4 regions of the Brevibacillus sp. FIR094 genome follow, and region 4 is predicted to be linked to each of the others. Evidence: riboswitches for the same ligand, from Rfam matches in the RefSeq annotation. Region 4 holds a riboswitch; each other region holds the start of a gene.
The links. A riboswitch is a leader RNA that binds a small molecule or an ion and turns the genes downstream of it on or off. The one in region 4 is predicted to bind S-adenosylmethionine.
Positions count from the first base shown of each region.

Region 1: another riboswitch for S-adenosylmethionine. It lies ahead of ACQ5DJ_RS06995 (BMP family lipoprotein); the one in region 4 lies ahead of ACQ5DJ_RS10840 (MetQ/NlpA family ABC transporter substrate-binding protein).
Region 2: another riboswitch for S-adenosylmethionine. It lies ahead of ACQ5DJ_RS19065 (aminotransferase class I/II-fold pyridoxal phosphate-dependent enzyme); the one in region 4 lies ahead of ACQ5DJ_RS10840 (MetQ/NlpA family ABC transporter substrate-binding protein).
Region 3: another riboswitch for S-adenosylmethionine. It lies ahead of ACQ5DJ_RS00440 (sugar ABC transporter substrate-binding protein); the one in region 4 lies ahead of ACQ5DJ_RS10840 (MetQ/NlpA family ABC transporter substrate-binding protein).

Region 1 is NZ_JBEAES010000006.1:189,707-193,917, reverse strand. Features, by position in the region: gene ACQ5DJ_RS07000 (methyl-accepting chemotaxis protein) at 1-1,215, shown strand, start outside; SAM riboswitch class I at 1,487-1,616, shown strand; gene ACQ5DJ_RS06995 (BMP family lipoprotein) at 1,817-2,845, shown strand; gene ACQ5DJ_RS06990 (ABC transporter ATP-binding protein) at 2,952-4,211, shown strand, end outside.
Region 2 is NZ_JBEAES010000021.1:39,448-43,658, reverse strand. Features, by position in the region: gene ACQ5DJ_RS19075 (YhcN/YlaJ family sporulation lipoprotein) at 1-251, shown strand, start outside; gene ACQ5DJ_RS19070 (trans-sulfuration enzyme family protein) at 275-1,462, opposite strand; gene ACQ5DJ_RS19065 (aminotransferase class I/II-fold pyridoxal phosphate-dependent enzyme) at 1,459-2,622, opposite strand; SAM riboswitch class I at 2,717-2,836, opposite strand; gene ACQ5DJ_RS19060 (pyridoxamine 5'-phosphate oxidase family protein) at 2,911-3,369, opposite strand; gene ACQ5DJ_RS19055 (DUF5665 domain-containing protein) at 3,508-3,849, shown strand; gene ACQ5DJ_RS19050 (hypothetical protein) at 3,859-4,211, opposite strand, start outside.
Region 3 is NZ_JBEAES010000001.1:84,897-89,107, forward strand. Features, by position in the region: gene ACQ5DJ_RS00435 (sugar ABC transporter ATP-binding protein) at 1-1,477, opposite strand, end outside; gene ACQ5DJ_RS00440 (sugar ABC transporter substrate-binding protein) at 1,572-2,591, opposite strand; SAM riboswitch class I at 2,688-2,807, opposite strand; gene ACQ5DJ_RS00445 (ATP-binding protein) at 3,009-4,211, shown strand, end outside.
Region 4 is NZ_JBEAES010000010.1:73,276-77,486, forward strand. Features, by position in the region: gene ACQ5DJ_RS10830 (ABC transporter substrate-binding protein) at 1-916, opposite strand, end outside; gene ACQ5DJ_RS10835 (DUF2294 domain-containing protein) at 1,114-1,470, opposite strand; SAM riboswitch class I at 1,691-1,793, shown strand; gene ACQ5DJ_RS10840 (MetQ/NlpA family ABC transporter substrate-binding protein) at 1,913-2,725, shown strand; gene ACQ5DJ_RS10845 (methionine ABC transporter ATP-binding protein) at 2,768-3,805, shown strand; gene ACQ5DJ_RS10850 (methionine ABC transporter permease) at 3,805-4,211, shown strand, end outside.

The DNA of each region.
Region 1 (4,211 bases), on a different contig from region 4:
GAGGTTACCTTCCTCGCCTTTATCGTCATGGGCTTTTTGGCGGCCTATTTGGATTGGAAGCTGGTCGTAACAGCGGGAATTGCCCAAATCATCGTTACGATTGTCGGGTTTTATACGGGAACCTACGAGATTTTCGATGGTGATTTTTCAGAGCTCAATTTGCTTATGCGTATTGTCACGATTCTCATGATGATGGGAGCCGTTACGTATCTGTGTCTCGCCGGACAAGCCTCCTTGCGAAAAGCTCATGATGCAAGGCAGGAAGCGGAAGAGAAGGAGCGCCGTCTGGGAGAAATGCTTTTGAACATCCAGCAAATGACGGAGCAGCTGGATCTTACAAGCGATCATGTGCATGAGCATGCGGAAGGTACGAAGCGCAATACAGATGAAATGATGGTTGCCTTTAAGGAAGTCGCCACAGGTATGGAGTCGCAGGCGAATTCTACGGTGAAGATCGAAGAAGAGGTTCAATCCATCGACCAGGAAATCGAGGCAGTCACAACACAGACCAACGCAATGAAAACGGAATCGCAACAAAACAACCGTCGTCTGACAGAAAGCGTTCAGATGATGAATGAGCTGTCCTCGCAGATGGAGCAAATTGTGCAGGCAGTCAATGTAGCCGCCTCTACGATTCACCAGCTCAATCGGCAGGCGAATCGCGTAGAGGAAATTGTCGGCGCTATTAATCAGATCGCGACACAAACGAATCTCTTGGCACTGAATGCGGCGATTGAATCGGCGCGTGCAGGCGAGCATGGACGGGGATTTGCTGTTGTAGCGGATGAGGTACGCAAGCTGGCAGAACAAAGCGCGACAGCTACGCAAGAAATTACCGACATTCTGAAATCTCTCCACCAGGAAAGTGAGAATGCGGTGCAGCATATGAGCAATGGGGAAACGTCTGTTGCAAAAGGCCAAGAGCTGGCCGTGAAAACAGTGGCCTCTATCGAAGCAGTACGTGCCGGGATGATGGCCTTCCTGCAAGCAGCTGATCAAGTAAGCTCCAGCATGGACCGGGTAAAAGTGCGTTCCGGAGAAGTTGCTATCGAGATGTCGACCATTACAGCTGTAACCGAGGAATCGGTAGCCAACTTAGAAGAGCTGTTTGCGACAGCAGAAAACCAGCATCAAAAAGTGCGAGAGATTACGGAAGAGCTGGGCGAGCTGAATACGTTGTCTCATCGTCTCCAGCAAACCTTTCACGTCAATTAGAGGTTGTTTAAAAAGTCGTCTTTTGATCACGACGTAGTTCTGAAAGCTTATTCGGCATCGAAATCGACGTTCACCTTCGAAGTCCGGTGCTCATGTAGGTCCCCTACACTCCGCTCCTCCTTCTTCAGGTTCTCGCCAATTTCTCGGTGCTGAAAAGACGACTTTTTAAACTTTTATTCACTTTTAGAAGTGTTTGGAATTGAGAAAAAAGAATTGCATTTTTGAACCGTTCTGCTAGAATGAATTCCATTGTAACTAAATATATTCACCTACCTTATCAAGAGCGGCGGAGGGACTGGCCCGATGATGCCCGGCAACCACTGATCATGTCTATGCATGAACAGAAAGGTGCCAATTCCTGCAAAACCTGTACGATGTACGATGGTTTTGACAGATGAGGAAGAGAACGGCTACGTACGCAAACTCTTCCTCCGGGAAGAGTTTTTTTGTTGTATTTGTAAATAGAAGGAGGTAATAAACGAACGATAAATTAATTTTATATAATAATATTCGTAAATAGTATTGAAAAAATGGGTAAAAAGCCGTACATTACCTAATAGGATAAAGAAAAACGTAAAGTTCGGATAGGGAGAGATACATCATGAAGAAGTTATTGCTGGCATTAACGACATTCGCAGTATTGGCAACAGGGTGCTCGACTGGCACAAGCGCACCTGCAGATCAGCCAGGAGGACAAGCAGCAGGACAAGAGGGCGGGGACAAAAAGCGAATTGCCTTGATTTTGCCTGAGAAAATCGGTGTGAATCCGTTCTTCCAACAAATGGATGAGGGTGCAAAGAAAGCCGCACAAGAGCTTGGAGCAGAAGTGAAAACGATTGAATCTACGGACCATGGAGCGATTGAAGAGAATCTGCGCGTGGCTGTTGCAGAAAATTATGATTTGATCATCACTTCTTCCTTTACATCAGAGGATGCATTGAAAAAAGTAGCAACCGAAAATCCTGACCGTAATTTTGCGATTATTGATACCGTAGTGGATTTGCCAAACGTACGCAGTGTTACCTTCCACGAGCAGGAAGCGGCTTACCTGGTGGGAGCAGCAGCAGGTCTGGCAACGAAAACGAACAAAGTAGGTATGGTTGTCGCTCTTGATATTCCGCAGTTGAAAAAATGGACAGTTGGCTTCGAAGAGGGCTTGAAAGCGACGAATCCAAAAGCAGAACTGATGGTCAACTATGTAGGAAGCTTCACTGACCCGGCAAAAGCGAAGGAATTGGCTTTGCTCCAGGCTTCCAAAGGCGCTGACTTCATTAACGGTGCAGCAGCAGTAGGCGACCTCGGCGTTTTCGAAGCAGCGAAGGAAAAAGGCTTCTTCACAGCAGGTCAGGACGTTGACCGTACAACGATTGATCCAGAGCATATCGTTCTGTCCCAATTGAAAGGGACCGACGCGGCAGCTTATGAAACCGTGAAGAGCTTTGTAGAAGGAACGTTCAAACCAGGTGTTGTTGCGTACGGCTTGAAAGAAAAAGGTGTTGGCGTAACCTATGTCACGCACGAAAGCAAAACGCCTCTGAACGCTTTTATTGGACAAGAAGTGGTGGATAAAGTGAAAGCGATCAGCGATGAAATTGTAGCTGGCACTCGCAAAGTACCAGATAAATTCTAAACACGCACGTAAAAAAGCTTGTGCACAGTGATGGATGTGACCGACTACGGCTGTGTAGTCGGTCTTCCATTTTCAAAAAAGGACGTACAGAAATGAGGGAGTGGGAATGACCGATCGCTTGGAAATGAGGGCCATGACCAAGAAGTACGGAGATTTTACCGCCAACGACAAGGTGTCGTTCTCACTGGCAGCAGGAGAAGTCCACGCGATTGTCGGGGAAAACGGAGCGGGCAAAACGACATTGATGCGGATGTTGTACGGGATGGAGCAGCCGACGTCGGGAGAGATCGTGTTAAACGGCAAGCCAGTTGTTTTTCGCGGCCCAGAGGACGCGATTCGAAATGGAATCGGGATGGTTCACCAGCACTTTATGCTCTTCGGAGAATTCAGTGTGACTGAAAATATCGTGATCGGCTACGAGCCGAAGCAAGCGGGTTTTTTCAAAAGAAATGACGCGGAGGACAAGGTGCGTGCACTTAGTGAGCAGTATCGCATTCCGATTCATCCGCAGGCCAAGGTAGCGAATTGTTCGATTGGGGAACAGCAACGGGTCGAAATTCTTAAGGTTCTGTATCAGGGAGCGGATATTATCGTGCTGGACGAGCCGACCGCTGTCCTTACCCCGCTGGAGGTACGCGACCTGCTACAAACGATTCGAAACCTGGCGGAGAGCGGCAAGAGCGTCATTTTGATTACACATAAGTTGCAGGAAGTCATGGAGGTAGCCGATCGTATTACGGTACTGCGCGGAGGCAAGGTGACCGGAACAGTTTCTCGTACAGAAACCAATGCGGACGATTTAGCCAGACTGATGGTCGGACGTGAATTGCAGGAGCTAGCTGAGCGAGTTCCTCTGGATAAAGGCCCCTTGTTGCAGGTGGAGAATCTCACGGTTCGAGAAAAGCAGACACTGCTCGATCAAGTCAGCTTTACCGTGCATCACGGGGAAATCGTAGGAATTGCAGGTGTTTCCGGGAATGGTCAATCTGAGCTGCTGCAAGCGATCAGTGGTTTGCGAGCGGCACAGGAGGGCACGGTGCAGTTAGGCGGCAAGGACGTGACGAACAAATCAGTAGCCACCATTCGGGATGCCGGCTTGGCGCATATTCCGGAGGATCGCTACCTGTGGGGAGCGGCCAAACTCTCAAGCGTTGAGGAAAATGCGTTGATGGGCTATCAGCGAAAGCCTGCTTACAACCGCCGCGGCGTTGTTTTGCGGGAGAAATTCCGCCAGGTCGTAAAAGGCTGGGTTGAGCAGTTTGCCATCAAGACAGGCTCCCGACAATTGCAGGAGCTGGCAGGGAATCTGTCAGGTGGAAATTTGCAAAAGCTGATCGTAGCAAGGGAGCTGGGACATGAAACCCCG
Region 2 (4,211 bases), on a different contig from region 4:
CAAATGCTGTCGTAACTGCAGACCCTGCCATCGTACAGCGGTTACGAGAAATGAGAGATGATATTCGTCGCGGCCATCCTGTTGCCGGTGTTACGGAAGAGTTAGCGGATATCGTAGGTCGGATCATTCCCCAACTGCCGCGCAGTGTGCAGCCTCGAGAAGAAACCCCTTCTCAAGTAAAAGAAAAACGCATGCACAAAGAGCCGCAAGGACAAAACAAAATCAATGCAAATCGTACAGGAACGCCTTAAAAGAAAAGAGGTATCCCCCGGATTTAAGCCCGGGAGAATACCTCTTTTTCTTTATGGATGGGTGCTTCAGATGGCAAATGATCCAAAGCTTGCTTCAAATCTGCCACCAAGTCCTCGTAATCCTCTAAACCAGCTGACAACCGGATCAAACCATCTGTAATTCCCCTTGCAGCCCTTTCCTCAGCAGGCATCGCTGCATGTGACATCGTAGCCGGATAGGAGAGAATCGTTTCCACTGCCCCGAGGCTGACAGCCACAATCGGCAATTTCACACGATCAAACAACGCTTTTGCTCGATCACGGTTCCCTACGTCAAAAGAAAGAACTGCCCCATGACCAGTCGCTTGTTGTGTTTGAATCAGATGACCAGGATGATCCTCCAGTCCTGTATAGTAAACGCGGCTTACTTGTGGATGCGATGACAACCAGTCAGCCAAGCTCGCGGCTGTTTTCGTGCTGACATCCAGTCGGGCTTTCAATGTTTTGAGACCACGCATCACCAGCCAGCAGTCCTGCACACCCAATATCGCTCCCATGCCATTCTGGATAAAATAGAGCTGCTCCCCTAACGCAGCCTCTCTGGTCACGGCCAGACCTGCCACGACGTCGCTATGCCCTCCGATAAACTTCGTTGCACTATGAATGACCACATCTGCACCAAGTTCCAATGGCCGCTGGTAATACGGGGTAAGGAATGTATTATCGACAATGACCAGCAAGCCGTACTCCTTCGCGATACGAGAAACCGCTGCAATATCTGTCACCTTTAAGGTGGGATTGGAGGGGGTCTCCAGGTAAATCCCTTTCGTCACCGGTGTAATGGCCGCACGAACAGCTTCTGTATTTGTTGCATCCACGAATGTAACGGAGATGCCCATTCTCGACAATACCTTGGTCAAAAACCGAAACGTGCCACCGTATACATCTTCCGCCACTACAACATGGTCTCCGGCTGAAAACAGCATGAACACGCTGGAAATGGCAGCCATGCCAGATGAGAATGCGAAACCGCGTGCGCCCCCCTCCAGAGACGCAATGGCTTCCTCCAAAGCCTGCCTCGTTGGATTGCCTGATCTGGCATAATCGAATGTTCCTGGCTGATCGATATCTGCCTGATGAAACGTCGAAGCTTGATAAATCGGAACCGACGACGCACCTGTGAACGGGTCAATGCAAGTCGAACCGTGGAGGATCTTGGTTGCAAAATTCATCGTACACTCCCCCCTACGACCAAACTAGCATTCAATGCCTGAAACAAATCGGCTACGACATCATCTGGATGCTCGATGCCAACCGACAGTCGCAACAATCGATCACAAACACCGACATGCTCTCTGACTTCTTGCGGGATATCGGCGTGAGTCTGCGTCGCCGGATACGTACACAATGACTCGACACCACCCAGACTTTCCGCAAAGGATACGATTTGCAGATTTTGCAGGAACAATCCCACCTGCTCTACATCGCGTACCCGGAACGATACCATCCCACTATGCCCAGTCGCTTGATTCACCTGTATTTCATGCCCCGGATGCTCTGGCAGACCTGGATAAAATACCTCCGCCACTGCCGGATGCTCACGCAGCTTTTCCGCTACAATCAAGGCATTGGATTGGTGACGCTCCATCCGCAGTGCCAATGTTTTCATCCCGCGAACGAGAAGCCAGCAATCTTGTGGTCCGAGCACAGCACCGATTGAATTGTGCAAAAACCGGATTTTTTCCGACAACTCTTCCCCTTTTGTTACGATGAGACCAGCCAGCACATCGTTATGTCCTGCCAAATACTTGGTTGCACTATGTAAGACGATATCTGCACCAAGCTCTAGTGGGCGTTGACAATACGGGGTTAAGAATGTGTTGTCTACAATCGTAAGGAGACCGTGCTGTTTCGCCAATTGCGTTACTGCTCGAATATCCGTAATCTGCATGAGCGGATTGGTTGGTGTCTCGACGAAGATCGCCTTTGTATCTGGGCGAATCGCATTTTTGAGTGCACCAATGTCACGCAAATCTACATACGAAAACGTCAAACCATAGCGAGAGAGCACTTGCTCGAACAATCGATAGGTTCCTCCGTACAGATCGAGTGAAACGATCAGATGATCCCCTTGGGAAAACAAGCCCATAACGGTATGAACAGCAGCCATTCCTGAGGCGCAAGCGAATCCTGCATCTCCTGATTCCGCTTCAGCGATGGTCTCCTCCAGAATGGTGCGAGTAGGATTAGCGGTGCGCGTATAATCATATCCAGTGCTCTGGCCCAAGGCAGGATGGCGATAAGCCGTTGCATAGTAAACAGGAAAGCTCACCGCCCCTGTTTTTTCGTCTCTGCCTACTCCCGCCTGAATCAATTTCGTTTCCAATTTCATGTCTGTTTCTCTCCCTCCAATAGTGTACGAGGGCATCAAAAAAGCCCCCTTTCCTCTGAAAGAAGGCTTTGTTTACGTCACCGTAAGCAAATCCTTCTCATCTTTCAGAGTTTGATAACTCTGCAGGAATTAGCACCATTATCTCCCTGTTAAAATACAGGTGATTGGTTGCCGGGCATCATCGGGCCAGTCCCTCCGCCGCTCTGGATAAGAAGATTGCTATTCAATTTGATTGACCCTAATACTAAAGGATCGGCAGGATTCTTGTCAACAATTTATTTCCACATGTTAATTTGCATCTTTCAAGGCGGTCATAACTTGATTGTCCAGCTTCGCTGCTGCGTTTTTGTCATACGTCTTTTCATATTGTGGTTCTACGGAAATACGGGAACCGTAAAACATAATATCACGAACGGCCTCAATTTTGATTTCTGCCATGGCCAGCTTGAGCGGAACTCCTTCCAGTCGGTCTGTTTTGACGAAAGCACGACCATTAATAGCAAAAGACGAGCCGGCACCGATCAAATGCAGGACAACTTGCGGTTCCTTCGCAATATTAGCCAAAATACGTGAGCGATTATCTACGGCAAAACGAATCGTATCGGCGCTGACAGCATACGTCCAGGACAAGGAGCTGAGCGATGGTGCCCCTGACTCATGGTCTACTGTGCCCAAGGTAACAAAACGCTCCTTTTGCAAGAGCTTGAATAAATCTTCGGAAAGAGATTGGGAAACAGTTTCAGCCATTTCAAAGCCTCCTAACAAACGTTTTGTACGTTCATTTTACCCTTCGCCTAGCTGATAGGCAAACGTTTCCTCTCCACCTTGATTCTGGTTGTCTTTTTCCCTAGACTGGTAGGTAACGATACCGAATGATGGAAGGGGATGGACAGCTTGTCGCCTACAGACCGCCTTATGCAGCAAATTGATCAAGTTCTTGAAGAGCTTCAGGAAGTTCGGAAGGTAAATGAGCGGATGCATAAAATTGCGATGTTCCTGGAAGATATCCGACTAGCAGATGTGATTCAAAATTACACAGCCCCGCGCAAGCTGCTCTGGATCAATTTCCTCGCAGGTCTTGCCCGGGGTCTGGGGTTGACTATTGGTACTGCTATCGTATTGGCATTCCTCGGCTCTCTCTTGACGCAATTTCTTTCCATCCCCATTCTGGGGGATTACATCAGACAATTGGTGGAGTACGTCGAGACTTACAAGCAGCGGCCTTAACGTTAGCGACTAGTCTCTGTCGTCGTTACGATCGTCATCGCCCTGGTCATCATCGTCATCATGATGTTTGTCGTGCTTTTTCCAATAACCATACGCGTTGCCATTGGGATGCTTATCTTTCTGCTTCCCTTTTTCTTTTTTCTTTTTGTCATCATCTTCGTCTTTATCCTCGTCTGTTGGCTTCACAGGCTCGACAATGACTTTTGTGCTTAATGCAACGTCAGTTTTCTTAACCAGCTTATCGTCTTCATACAATTCGACTTGAATTGTTTTGGCACTAAAGGAATGATTCTTGTACGACAATGTCAGCGAAAACTCGCCTTTGTCATTTGGTTTCATCTCTTTTTTCTTCCCGTCAGGAG
Region 3 (4,211 bases), on a different contig from region 4:
TTGCGTAGTACATAATCAGCTCTTGTGTTGCTTCCTCGCGACTCAATTCCTTCACGATCTTGCCCTCGAACATGACGAGAATTCGGTCTGCGATCCCGATGACTTCCTGAAACTCACAGGAGAAATACAGGACACCCTTTTTCTGCTCGGCAAGATTTCCGATCACGCGGTAAATATCGCTTTTCGCACCGATATCCACCCCTTTTGTCGGCTCGTCAAACATAAAGAGGTGAGCGTTTGTATCCAGCCATTTGCCGATAGCCACTTTTTGCTGGTTTCCGCCACTGAGGAAACCGACCAGCTGCTTGATATCGGCTGTTTTTACACCAAGGCGCTGCACGAGCTCTCTTGCGTTAGCCGCTTCCGCCCCTCTTTTGATAAAACCGAGCCAGGACTTCTTTTTCAACGAGGCGACAGACAGGTTGTTCTGCACGGACTCTTCTACGAAAATTCCTTCTTTGCGCCTTTCCTCCGGGACGAGTACGATTCCTGCATCGACGGCGTCTTTTGGCGAGCGCAGTTGGATACGTGTTCCGTGCAATCGAATGGCACCGGCTTTTGCCTCATCCGCACCGAAGAGCAATCGGGCGAGCTCAGTCTTCCCTGCCCCAACCAGACCAACGACACCCACAATCTCTCCCTCGTGAACCTCCAGGTCGACTCCGCGTACTTTGCCACCAGCCACGCCTGACGCCTCAAAAATCGTTTCGCCAATCGGCACTTCCAGCTTCGGGAACTCCTCGTCAAAGCTTTTGCCCAGCATGTTCGCAATCACTTCATCCATGTTAGTCTTCGCCGTGTCTGTGGTCACAACATGCTGTCCATCGCGCATGATGGTGATCCGATCACAGATTTCAAAGATTTCCGGCAACCTGTGGGAGATATAAATGATCCCGACTCCAGCTTTTTTCAACTGCGCAATGATTTGAAACAGCCGCTCGCTCTCCTTCGTGCTCAACGGCGCTGTCGGTTCATCGAAAATGACGTACTTCGCCTTTTGAACGGTAGCCCGTGCTATCAAAATCAATTGTTTTTCCGACAGCGTACATTCTTCGACGAGCATCTTCACTGGAATGGAGAAGCCGAGGTTTTGTAAAATCTGCTTCGATTCGTTGTACAGGCTCTGCCAGTTGATCAGTCCCTTGGTTTTCGCCTGGACGAGCTGGCCCGTCAATATGTTTTCGGCAACGCTCAAATACGGGATCAAGGCGGTGTCCACTTCCTGATAGACACATTGAATGCCCTGTGCTTTGGCGTCCTGCGGAGATTGAATCGACACGGCCTGTCCATCGATGGTGATCGCACCGCCATCTGCCTGGTATGCTCCCGTGAGAATTTTCATCAGGGTACTCTTTCCCGCGCCATTGGCACCGAGGAGTGCATGAACCTCTCCAGCGCGCACCTCAAAATCGACGGATCGCAGGGCAGGAACCCCAGAAAACTGCTTCGCCATCCCTTTCATCTGCAATGTGGACATTTTTCACACCTCCTGTTTACCTGCGTATTCCAACCCCTATAAGGAAAAATCCCGTTGACGGGATACAGATCAACGGGAAAAGCCAATTTGGTTCTTACTTGCCCCAATCTTGTACGTATTGGGACAGGTCGCCCATCGTTACTTTCTTATCCTTCGGCAGGTCTTCCTGTTTCACCAGCACTGGATTCAGCTTCACGTTGTCTGGCACTTGCTCGCCTTTGATTTTTTGGAACACGGTTTGGGCATGAATGCGTCCGATATTGGATGGGTCTACTGCTGCCGTCGCTGTCCACGGAGAGTTTTCCGCCTGGATCATTTGCAGATCCTCATCGCTCAAATCGATGGAGTATACTTTGATTTCCGTACGACCTGCTTGCTGGATAGCACGTGTCGCCCCTTTGGCAAATTCATCCCAAGCTGCCCATACTGCTGTGATGTCGCCTTTGTTGGGATACTTTTTCAAGATCGCTTCCATCTGCGTTTGTGTATCGAGTGCCGTATTGTTGGTAGCAGAACCGAATGCCGCAATCTCTTTCAAGTCCGGGTATTTCTTCTGGAAAGCTTCATACGTCACTTGGCGTTTTTCCATAGGCGCAAAGCCAGCTACCCAAATTTTTACGATGTTGCCTTTGCCATTTGTATCTGCCGCCAGCTTCTCTAGGCTCAGCTCTGCCAACTTGTTGTCATCCTGCGCCACAACTGGCACACCCGGAATGTTGATGTCTGTATCAAACAGGACGACCGGGATTTTTTTATCCACGGCCTTTTGCGTGCCCTGCTGCAACGCTTCTGCCGTTCCATGGTCGATCAGAATGCCATCAAACTTTTGGTTCACAGCCGCATCGAGGTTGGACGCCATTTTTGCCAGATCGGTATCTGCGTTGAATACGGTCAACTCACCGCCGTTTTTCTCCACCTCTGTCTTCACGCCATTAATGTATTGAGCGGAGAACGTCCCTACGTTTTGACGCATGATTAATGCGATTCTCTTCGCGTTCTCTCCACCCGGCTTGTTCGTGCTACCGGTTCCGGTGCTTGTTCCTCCGCCGCATGCTGTAACGAGTACGGACGCAGCCACAACAAGTGAAGTCAGTAATCCCAGTTTCTTTTTCATCGCAAATGTTCCCCCTTTTTCTCTTTGAAAACAGATGATACATGCAAAAAATCCTCTTTCACAGAGAAAGAGGACAAAAATCGACAAGATTCTCGCCTCTTATCTGTCAGGTATTCTACCTGTTGGAGTTAGCACCTTGGCTCGAAAGAACACAATCTCTCGTGCTAGGTTGCCGGGCTTCATAGGGCCATTCCCTCAGCCTTCTCTTGATAAGAGTAGTTTCTATTTTCAAAACGTTTGTATAAGTATATACAGAATATAATCTGGCAATTACCTATCTGTCAACTAGGTTTACCGAAAGAATTTTCTTGATAAATATTCCAGTTTCTTGTGTACAACAAGAGGGATTTTGTTGTGTCTTGTCGAATTATCGTAGATTGATACAAGCCTAGCAAATATTTGCGATGGGGATGCTACATGAGTCTATTAAAAGAAGTTATACTTCAATGGTTTTTCGCCATTATCCCGTTTGTGTTTTTCAACATCTATTACCGTGACAAAATGAGGAACTACAGCCGTTCCTTTATTGTCATCATTAGCTCAGCCTGCATGTTTCTCGCGATGACCTTCGCCCCGAGTGTCACGAATGGCATGTTTTTTGATATCCGACATGTCATCATTCTTTTCGGACTGGTTTATGGCGGAATCGAGATTGCCTTGCTCCTTTTGATTGAAGCCTTGGTTTATCGGTACTATTTGGGTGGAGAAGGAACATGGGTTGCGCTGCTGATCCTTACAGTCAATTTTGTCTTGTCACTCTTTTTATATCGACACTACAAAGCCAGTTATCGAAAAACACTGTATCTTTTTATGACGAGTGCGATTTTTTCTACGGTTGCTTTAGGGACTACTTATTACTTTTTTCCCACGTATGTAACTCAACACCTCGTTTACTACACCATAGTGATTCCTATTCAGAACTTTTTCGGCCTCTGGTTATTAATGTCGCTTTTCAGCAAATGCGTTTCGGATAAGGAGCTGTTTATTCGCCACGCGCAAAACGAAAAAATCCAGACGATGAGCCATGTTGCTGCATCGCTCGCACACGAGGTTCGCAATCCGCTGACAGCTGTCAAAGGCTTCTTGAAATTAATACAGGAATCCCCGGAGAATTTGGTAAAAACCGATCAATACATACGCATCAGTCTCGACGAAGTCCAACGGACAGAAGCCATTTTGACCGAATACCTTGCGATTTCCAAGCCGCTCAAGGAACGGCATGAAATCATTAATGTTAGCGAGCATCTGCATGCCATCCGCGAAGTGATGCTCCCCTTTGCTAATATGCATAACGTGGAGCTTACGCTGCAAGACTTTGAGAGACCTGTGACGATCAAGGCCAATCCAGACGAGTTCAAGCAAGTGTTGGTGAATTTCATCAAAAATGCCATCGAGGCATGCTCGGATATTTCGGACGGAAAAGTCTCCCTGGACTTGCTCATCGAGCGAAACAAAGCACTGTTGGTCATCAAAGATAACGGTGTCGGCATGGATGCAGGACAGATCAGCCGTCTCGGAACGATTTATTTTTCTACGAAAACAACTGGAACCGGTCTTGGATTGACGTATTCCTATCATGTCATTCATGCGATTGGCGGAACTGTCAATGTATCAAGCAAA
Region 4 (4,211 bases):
AATCGATTTTTGCTTTTGCTGATTTTTCCTGAACTTCCTTGCTCAACTGGTAGTTGATGAAGTCTTCAGCTAGTGCTTTGTTTTTCGAGCCTTTTACAATGTTAACTGTATTCATGACCGCATATCCGCCGCTTGCAGGTTGTACGAAAACAGCTTCCGGAACAGCGGCTTTAATGTCTTTGAAGTACATTTCCATGATCGGTCCTACGCCGATTTCTTCTTGTCCAAACATGTTGACGTATTCGGAGGTCTTGTCGTAGAACTTCACTACACCTTTGTTGACTTCTTTCATTTTCGCGAAGGCTTGATCCTCGTTAAATTCCTTGCTGCCCGCTATCTGGGAAGCACTGTCGAGAACCATCGGGCCAGTTGTGGACGTAATGCTTGGCAATGTCAGCTTGCCCGCCAGTTCTGGGTTCCACAGGTCTTTCCAATCCTTGATCTCGGTTTTCACGAGCTTTGGATTGTACGCAATCCCGAATTGGCCAATCGTGTAAGCCGGACCGTACTCCTCGCCCAGTGGTGCTTTGGCAATATCATAGATTTGATCCAGGTTCGGGATGCGGCTGCGGTCGATTTTTTCAAATGCGCCACTCTCAATTCCTTGCTGTGCATAGTAGTCAGAGAGGTAGATCAAGTCTACATCGGAGCTTCCTTGGCGAATTTTGTTCAGGCGCTCTGCGTTGTTCCCGATTTCCAGTACGATTTTCACGTTATGTTCTTTTTCAAACGGCTCATATACTTCTTTGCGGAAAAAGTCTTCGGAGAAGCCCCATGTGGAGATGACCAGCTTTTGTGGCTCGCCCTTGGCTTCGCCGCCAGCCCCACCCGCTTGTGGTTGATCATTGCTGCCACAGCCAGCGAGAGCCAGTGACATCATAGAGAAAGATAGGATTCCAGCAAGTAATTTTTTCATCGTAATTCTCCTCCAGTTGGGTTCATTTGATGACAAAATATGGTGTAACAATAAAAAGAAAAGTACCCTTGATTAGAACGTATCATTCTAAACAAGAGCACTTTTCTTCGTAAACAAAGAGAAGTGACACCCGTTTTTACGCAAAGTCTACGGTCTCCCCTTAAGATAGATCAAAAGAGAAAATCCGAACGATTGCGTCAGGTATTCAGTTCTGATTCAACTAAAATAACATTCGTGATTGCCCACTGCGTAGGCGCATCATAGTCCCGCAGCACAGCTTCCAACGGCAACCCCATCTCTTCTTCCAATCGCTCTCGCAGTTTCTTCTTATAAAGAAGGGACATGCGAAAATCGACTTCGAGCTTGAGGGCCGGTGCTTCTCCTTCCAACGCTTGTGAGCGCGGAGAGCGGCGATGCTTGGCTTGGAACGTAATCATCTGGTTTTCAATCGTGACTCGGAGCAACGTCGTTCCAAATCCGAACAACTCTTTTGCTATCTCATTATAGATGGCAGACAGCTTTTTTCTGGTTTCATTGGAGTCCACTAGAGTCATGTCATCACCTGCGATAGCTGGTATCGGGTTCATTCGCTCTCATTATACATATGATTTTTTTATTCTTCAATAGAATATTCGTATTTAGATCAATTTCACATTTTTCCACCAAGTCATTCGTTTGCAAAAACAGTTGACACCTAAAAAATCAGTCGTTATAATCCAACTATCCAAATAAGAATTAACGTCAATGTTTGGAATGATAATTTCATAGCATATTCTCTTATGAAGAGAGGTTGAGGGACTGGCCCTATGACACCTCGGCAACCTATCGCAAACGATACGGTGCCAAATCCAGCGGAATTTATTCCGACAGATAAGAGAGGTATTGTTGCAGTGTGGATACATACTCGCAGTTTTCGCCTCTTCTGTCGGAAGAGGCTTTTTTCTTTTCCATCTTACATCCAGAGAAAAGGGGTATTTTCATGAAAAGACTGGTCTACTGCTCACTACACTACTGCTCGTTGCATCGCTCGTAACGGCTTGCGGCGGTAAACAAGAAGCTGCTCCTGCTAACGGTAGCACTGCTGCTGAACAAACCTCACTCAAAGTGGGCGTCACTGGTGGCCCGCACGAAGAGATACTAAACAAAGTGAAAGAAGTCGCCAAAGGCAAAGGACTCGAAGTCGAAGTCGTCGTTTTCAACGATTACGTACAGCCGAACCAAGCTCTCGATAAAGGAAATCTCGATGTAAACAGCTTCCAAACCATCCCTTTCTTGGCGAAGTTCAATCAAGATCACAAAACAAAAATCGTCGAGGTTGGAAAAACCGTGACGTACCCGATGGGCCTGTACTCCACCAAGCATAAAAAAGTTGAGGACATCCAGGCAGGCGGGGTTGTCGGCATTCAAAACGACCCGACCAACCGAGCACGCGCCCTGCTGCTCTTTCAGGCAGCTGGCTTGATTAAGCTCAAGGATGGCGTGGGCGACAATGCAACACCACTGGACATCGTGGAAAATCCGAAAAATTTGCAATTCAAAGAGCTGGAGGCTGCTTTCCTGGCACGCTCGTTGAGCAACGTAGAAGTCGCTTCGATTAATACGAACTTCGCAATGGAAGCTGGCTACTCCCCGAAAAAAGATGCGATCTTCGCTGAGACGGCTGATTCTCCCTATGTAAACATCTTGGCAGTCAACGAAACCAACAAAGACAACCCAGCTGTCAAAAAGCTGGTGGACATTTACCGTTCGGAAGAAGTGAAAAAATTCATCGATGAACGTTTTGAAGGAGCTGTACTGCCGTCCTGGTAAGATCGACGCCAGGAACATCAAGAACAACAAGGAGAACTCGTTATGATACAGCTAACCGATATTCATAAGTCGTATCAAGTAGGAAACAAGCAGGTAGAAGCATTGAAGGGCGTATCCCTGCAGGTGGAAAAAGGGCAGATCTACGGTGTTATCGGTTTTAGTGGAGCGGGGAAAAGTACCCTGCTCCGCACCATCAACCTGTTGGAGAAGCCGACCAGCGGTTCTGTGATCGTCAATGGCCAGAACATGCTGACCCTCAAGGAAAAAGAGCTGCGGCAAGCTCGTAAAAAGATCGGGATAATTTTTCAACACTTCAACCTGCTCTCTTCCTATAATGTCTTTGACAATGTGGCGGAAATCTTGCGGATGAATCGCGTCCCCAAAGATATCATTAAGCGCAAGGTAGAAGACCTTCTCGGCTTGGTTGGCTTGTCTGATAAAGCAAACGCTTATCCTTCTCAGCTATCCGGTGGACAAAAGCAACGGGTGGGCATCGCTCGTGCACTTGCGACTGATCCGGAAATCCTGCTCTGTGACGAAGCGACTTCCGCTCTCGACCCGCAGACGACTGAATCGATTCTGGACCTGTTGCTCGACATCAATCGAAAGTTCAACCTGACCATCGTGCTCATTACGCATGAAATGCAGGTCATCAAAAAAATCTGCGATCAGGTAGCCATCATGGAAAACGGTGTCGTCATCGAGCAAGGCTCTGTTCTGGATGTTTTCAGCAATCCGCAAGAGCAAACGACCCGTAATTTTATCAAAACGGTTTTCGACGATCAGGTACCACAGGAGATTTTGTCCAAGATAAAAGAAACCGGACCCGTTTCCAAAATTGTTCGCGTTGCCTTTCGCGGGGATGCCGCTCTCGATCCAGTTCTAGGGACCTTGTCCGCACGCTTTCCAATCAGTACGAATCTATTGTACGGCTCGATTACGACCATTAAGGGAACGGCGCTCGGCATTTTGCTTTTGCACATTTCTGGTGAAGATCAGGCCATTCAAGATGGCATTCGCTTCTTGCGCGAATCCGTCTACCGCTTAGATATTGTGTCACCAGAGGAGGTGCGGAGCTAATGGAGCGTTTGATTGAAATGATTCCGGTATTCGGACAATCCCTGCAAGAGACCGTCATCATGGTTGGGTTTTCGTTGTTCATTGCGACATTGATCGGGATTCCGCTCGGGATTTTGTTGGTCATCACACAGGCAAATCACCTTTTCCCGAATAAAATCATCTATCATACCCTGAATACGATCATCAACATTGTGCGCTCGCTGCCTTTTATTATCCTGATGGTTGCGATCATTCCTTTTACAGAGTTGATCGTAGGTACTTCGATTGGGATTGAAGGAGCGATTGTGCCGCTCATCGTCTACACGGCGCCTTACATCTCACGCCTGATGGAAACGGCCCTGCATGACGTCGATCGTGGCGTTATCGAAGCGTACCAAGCGATGGGCGCATCCCGGACGCAGATTAT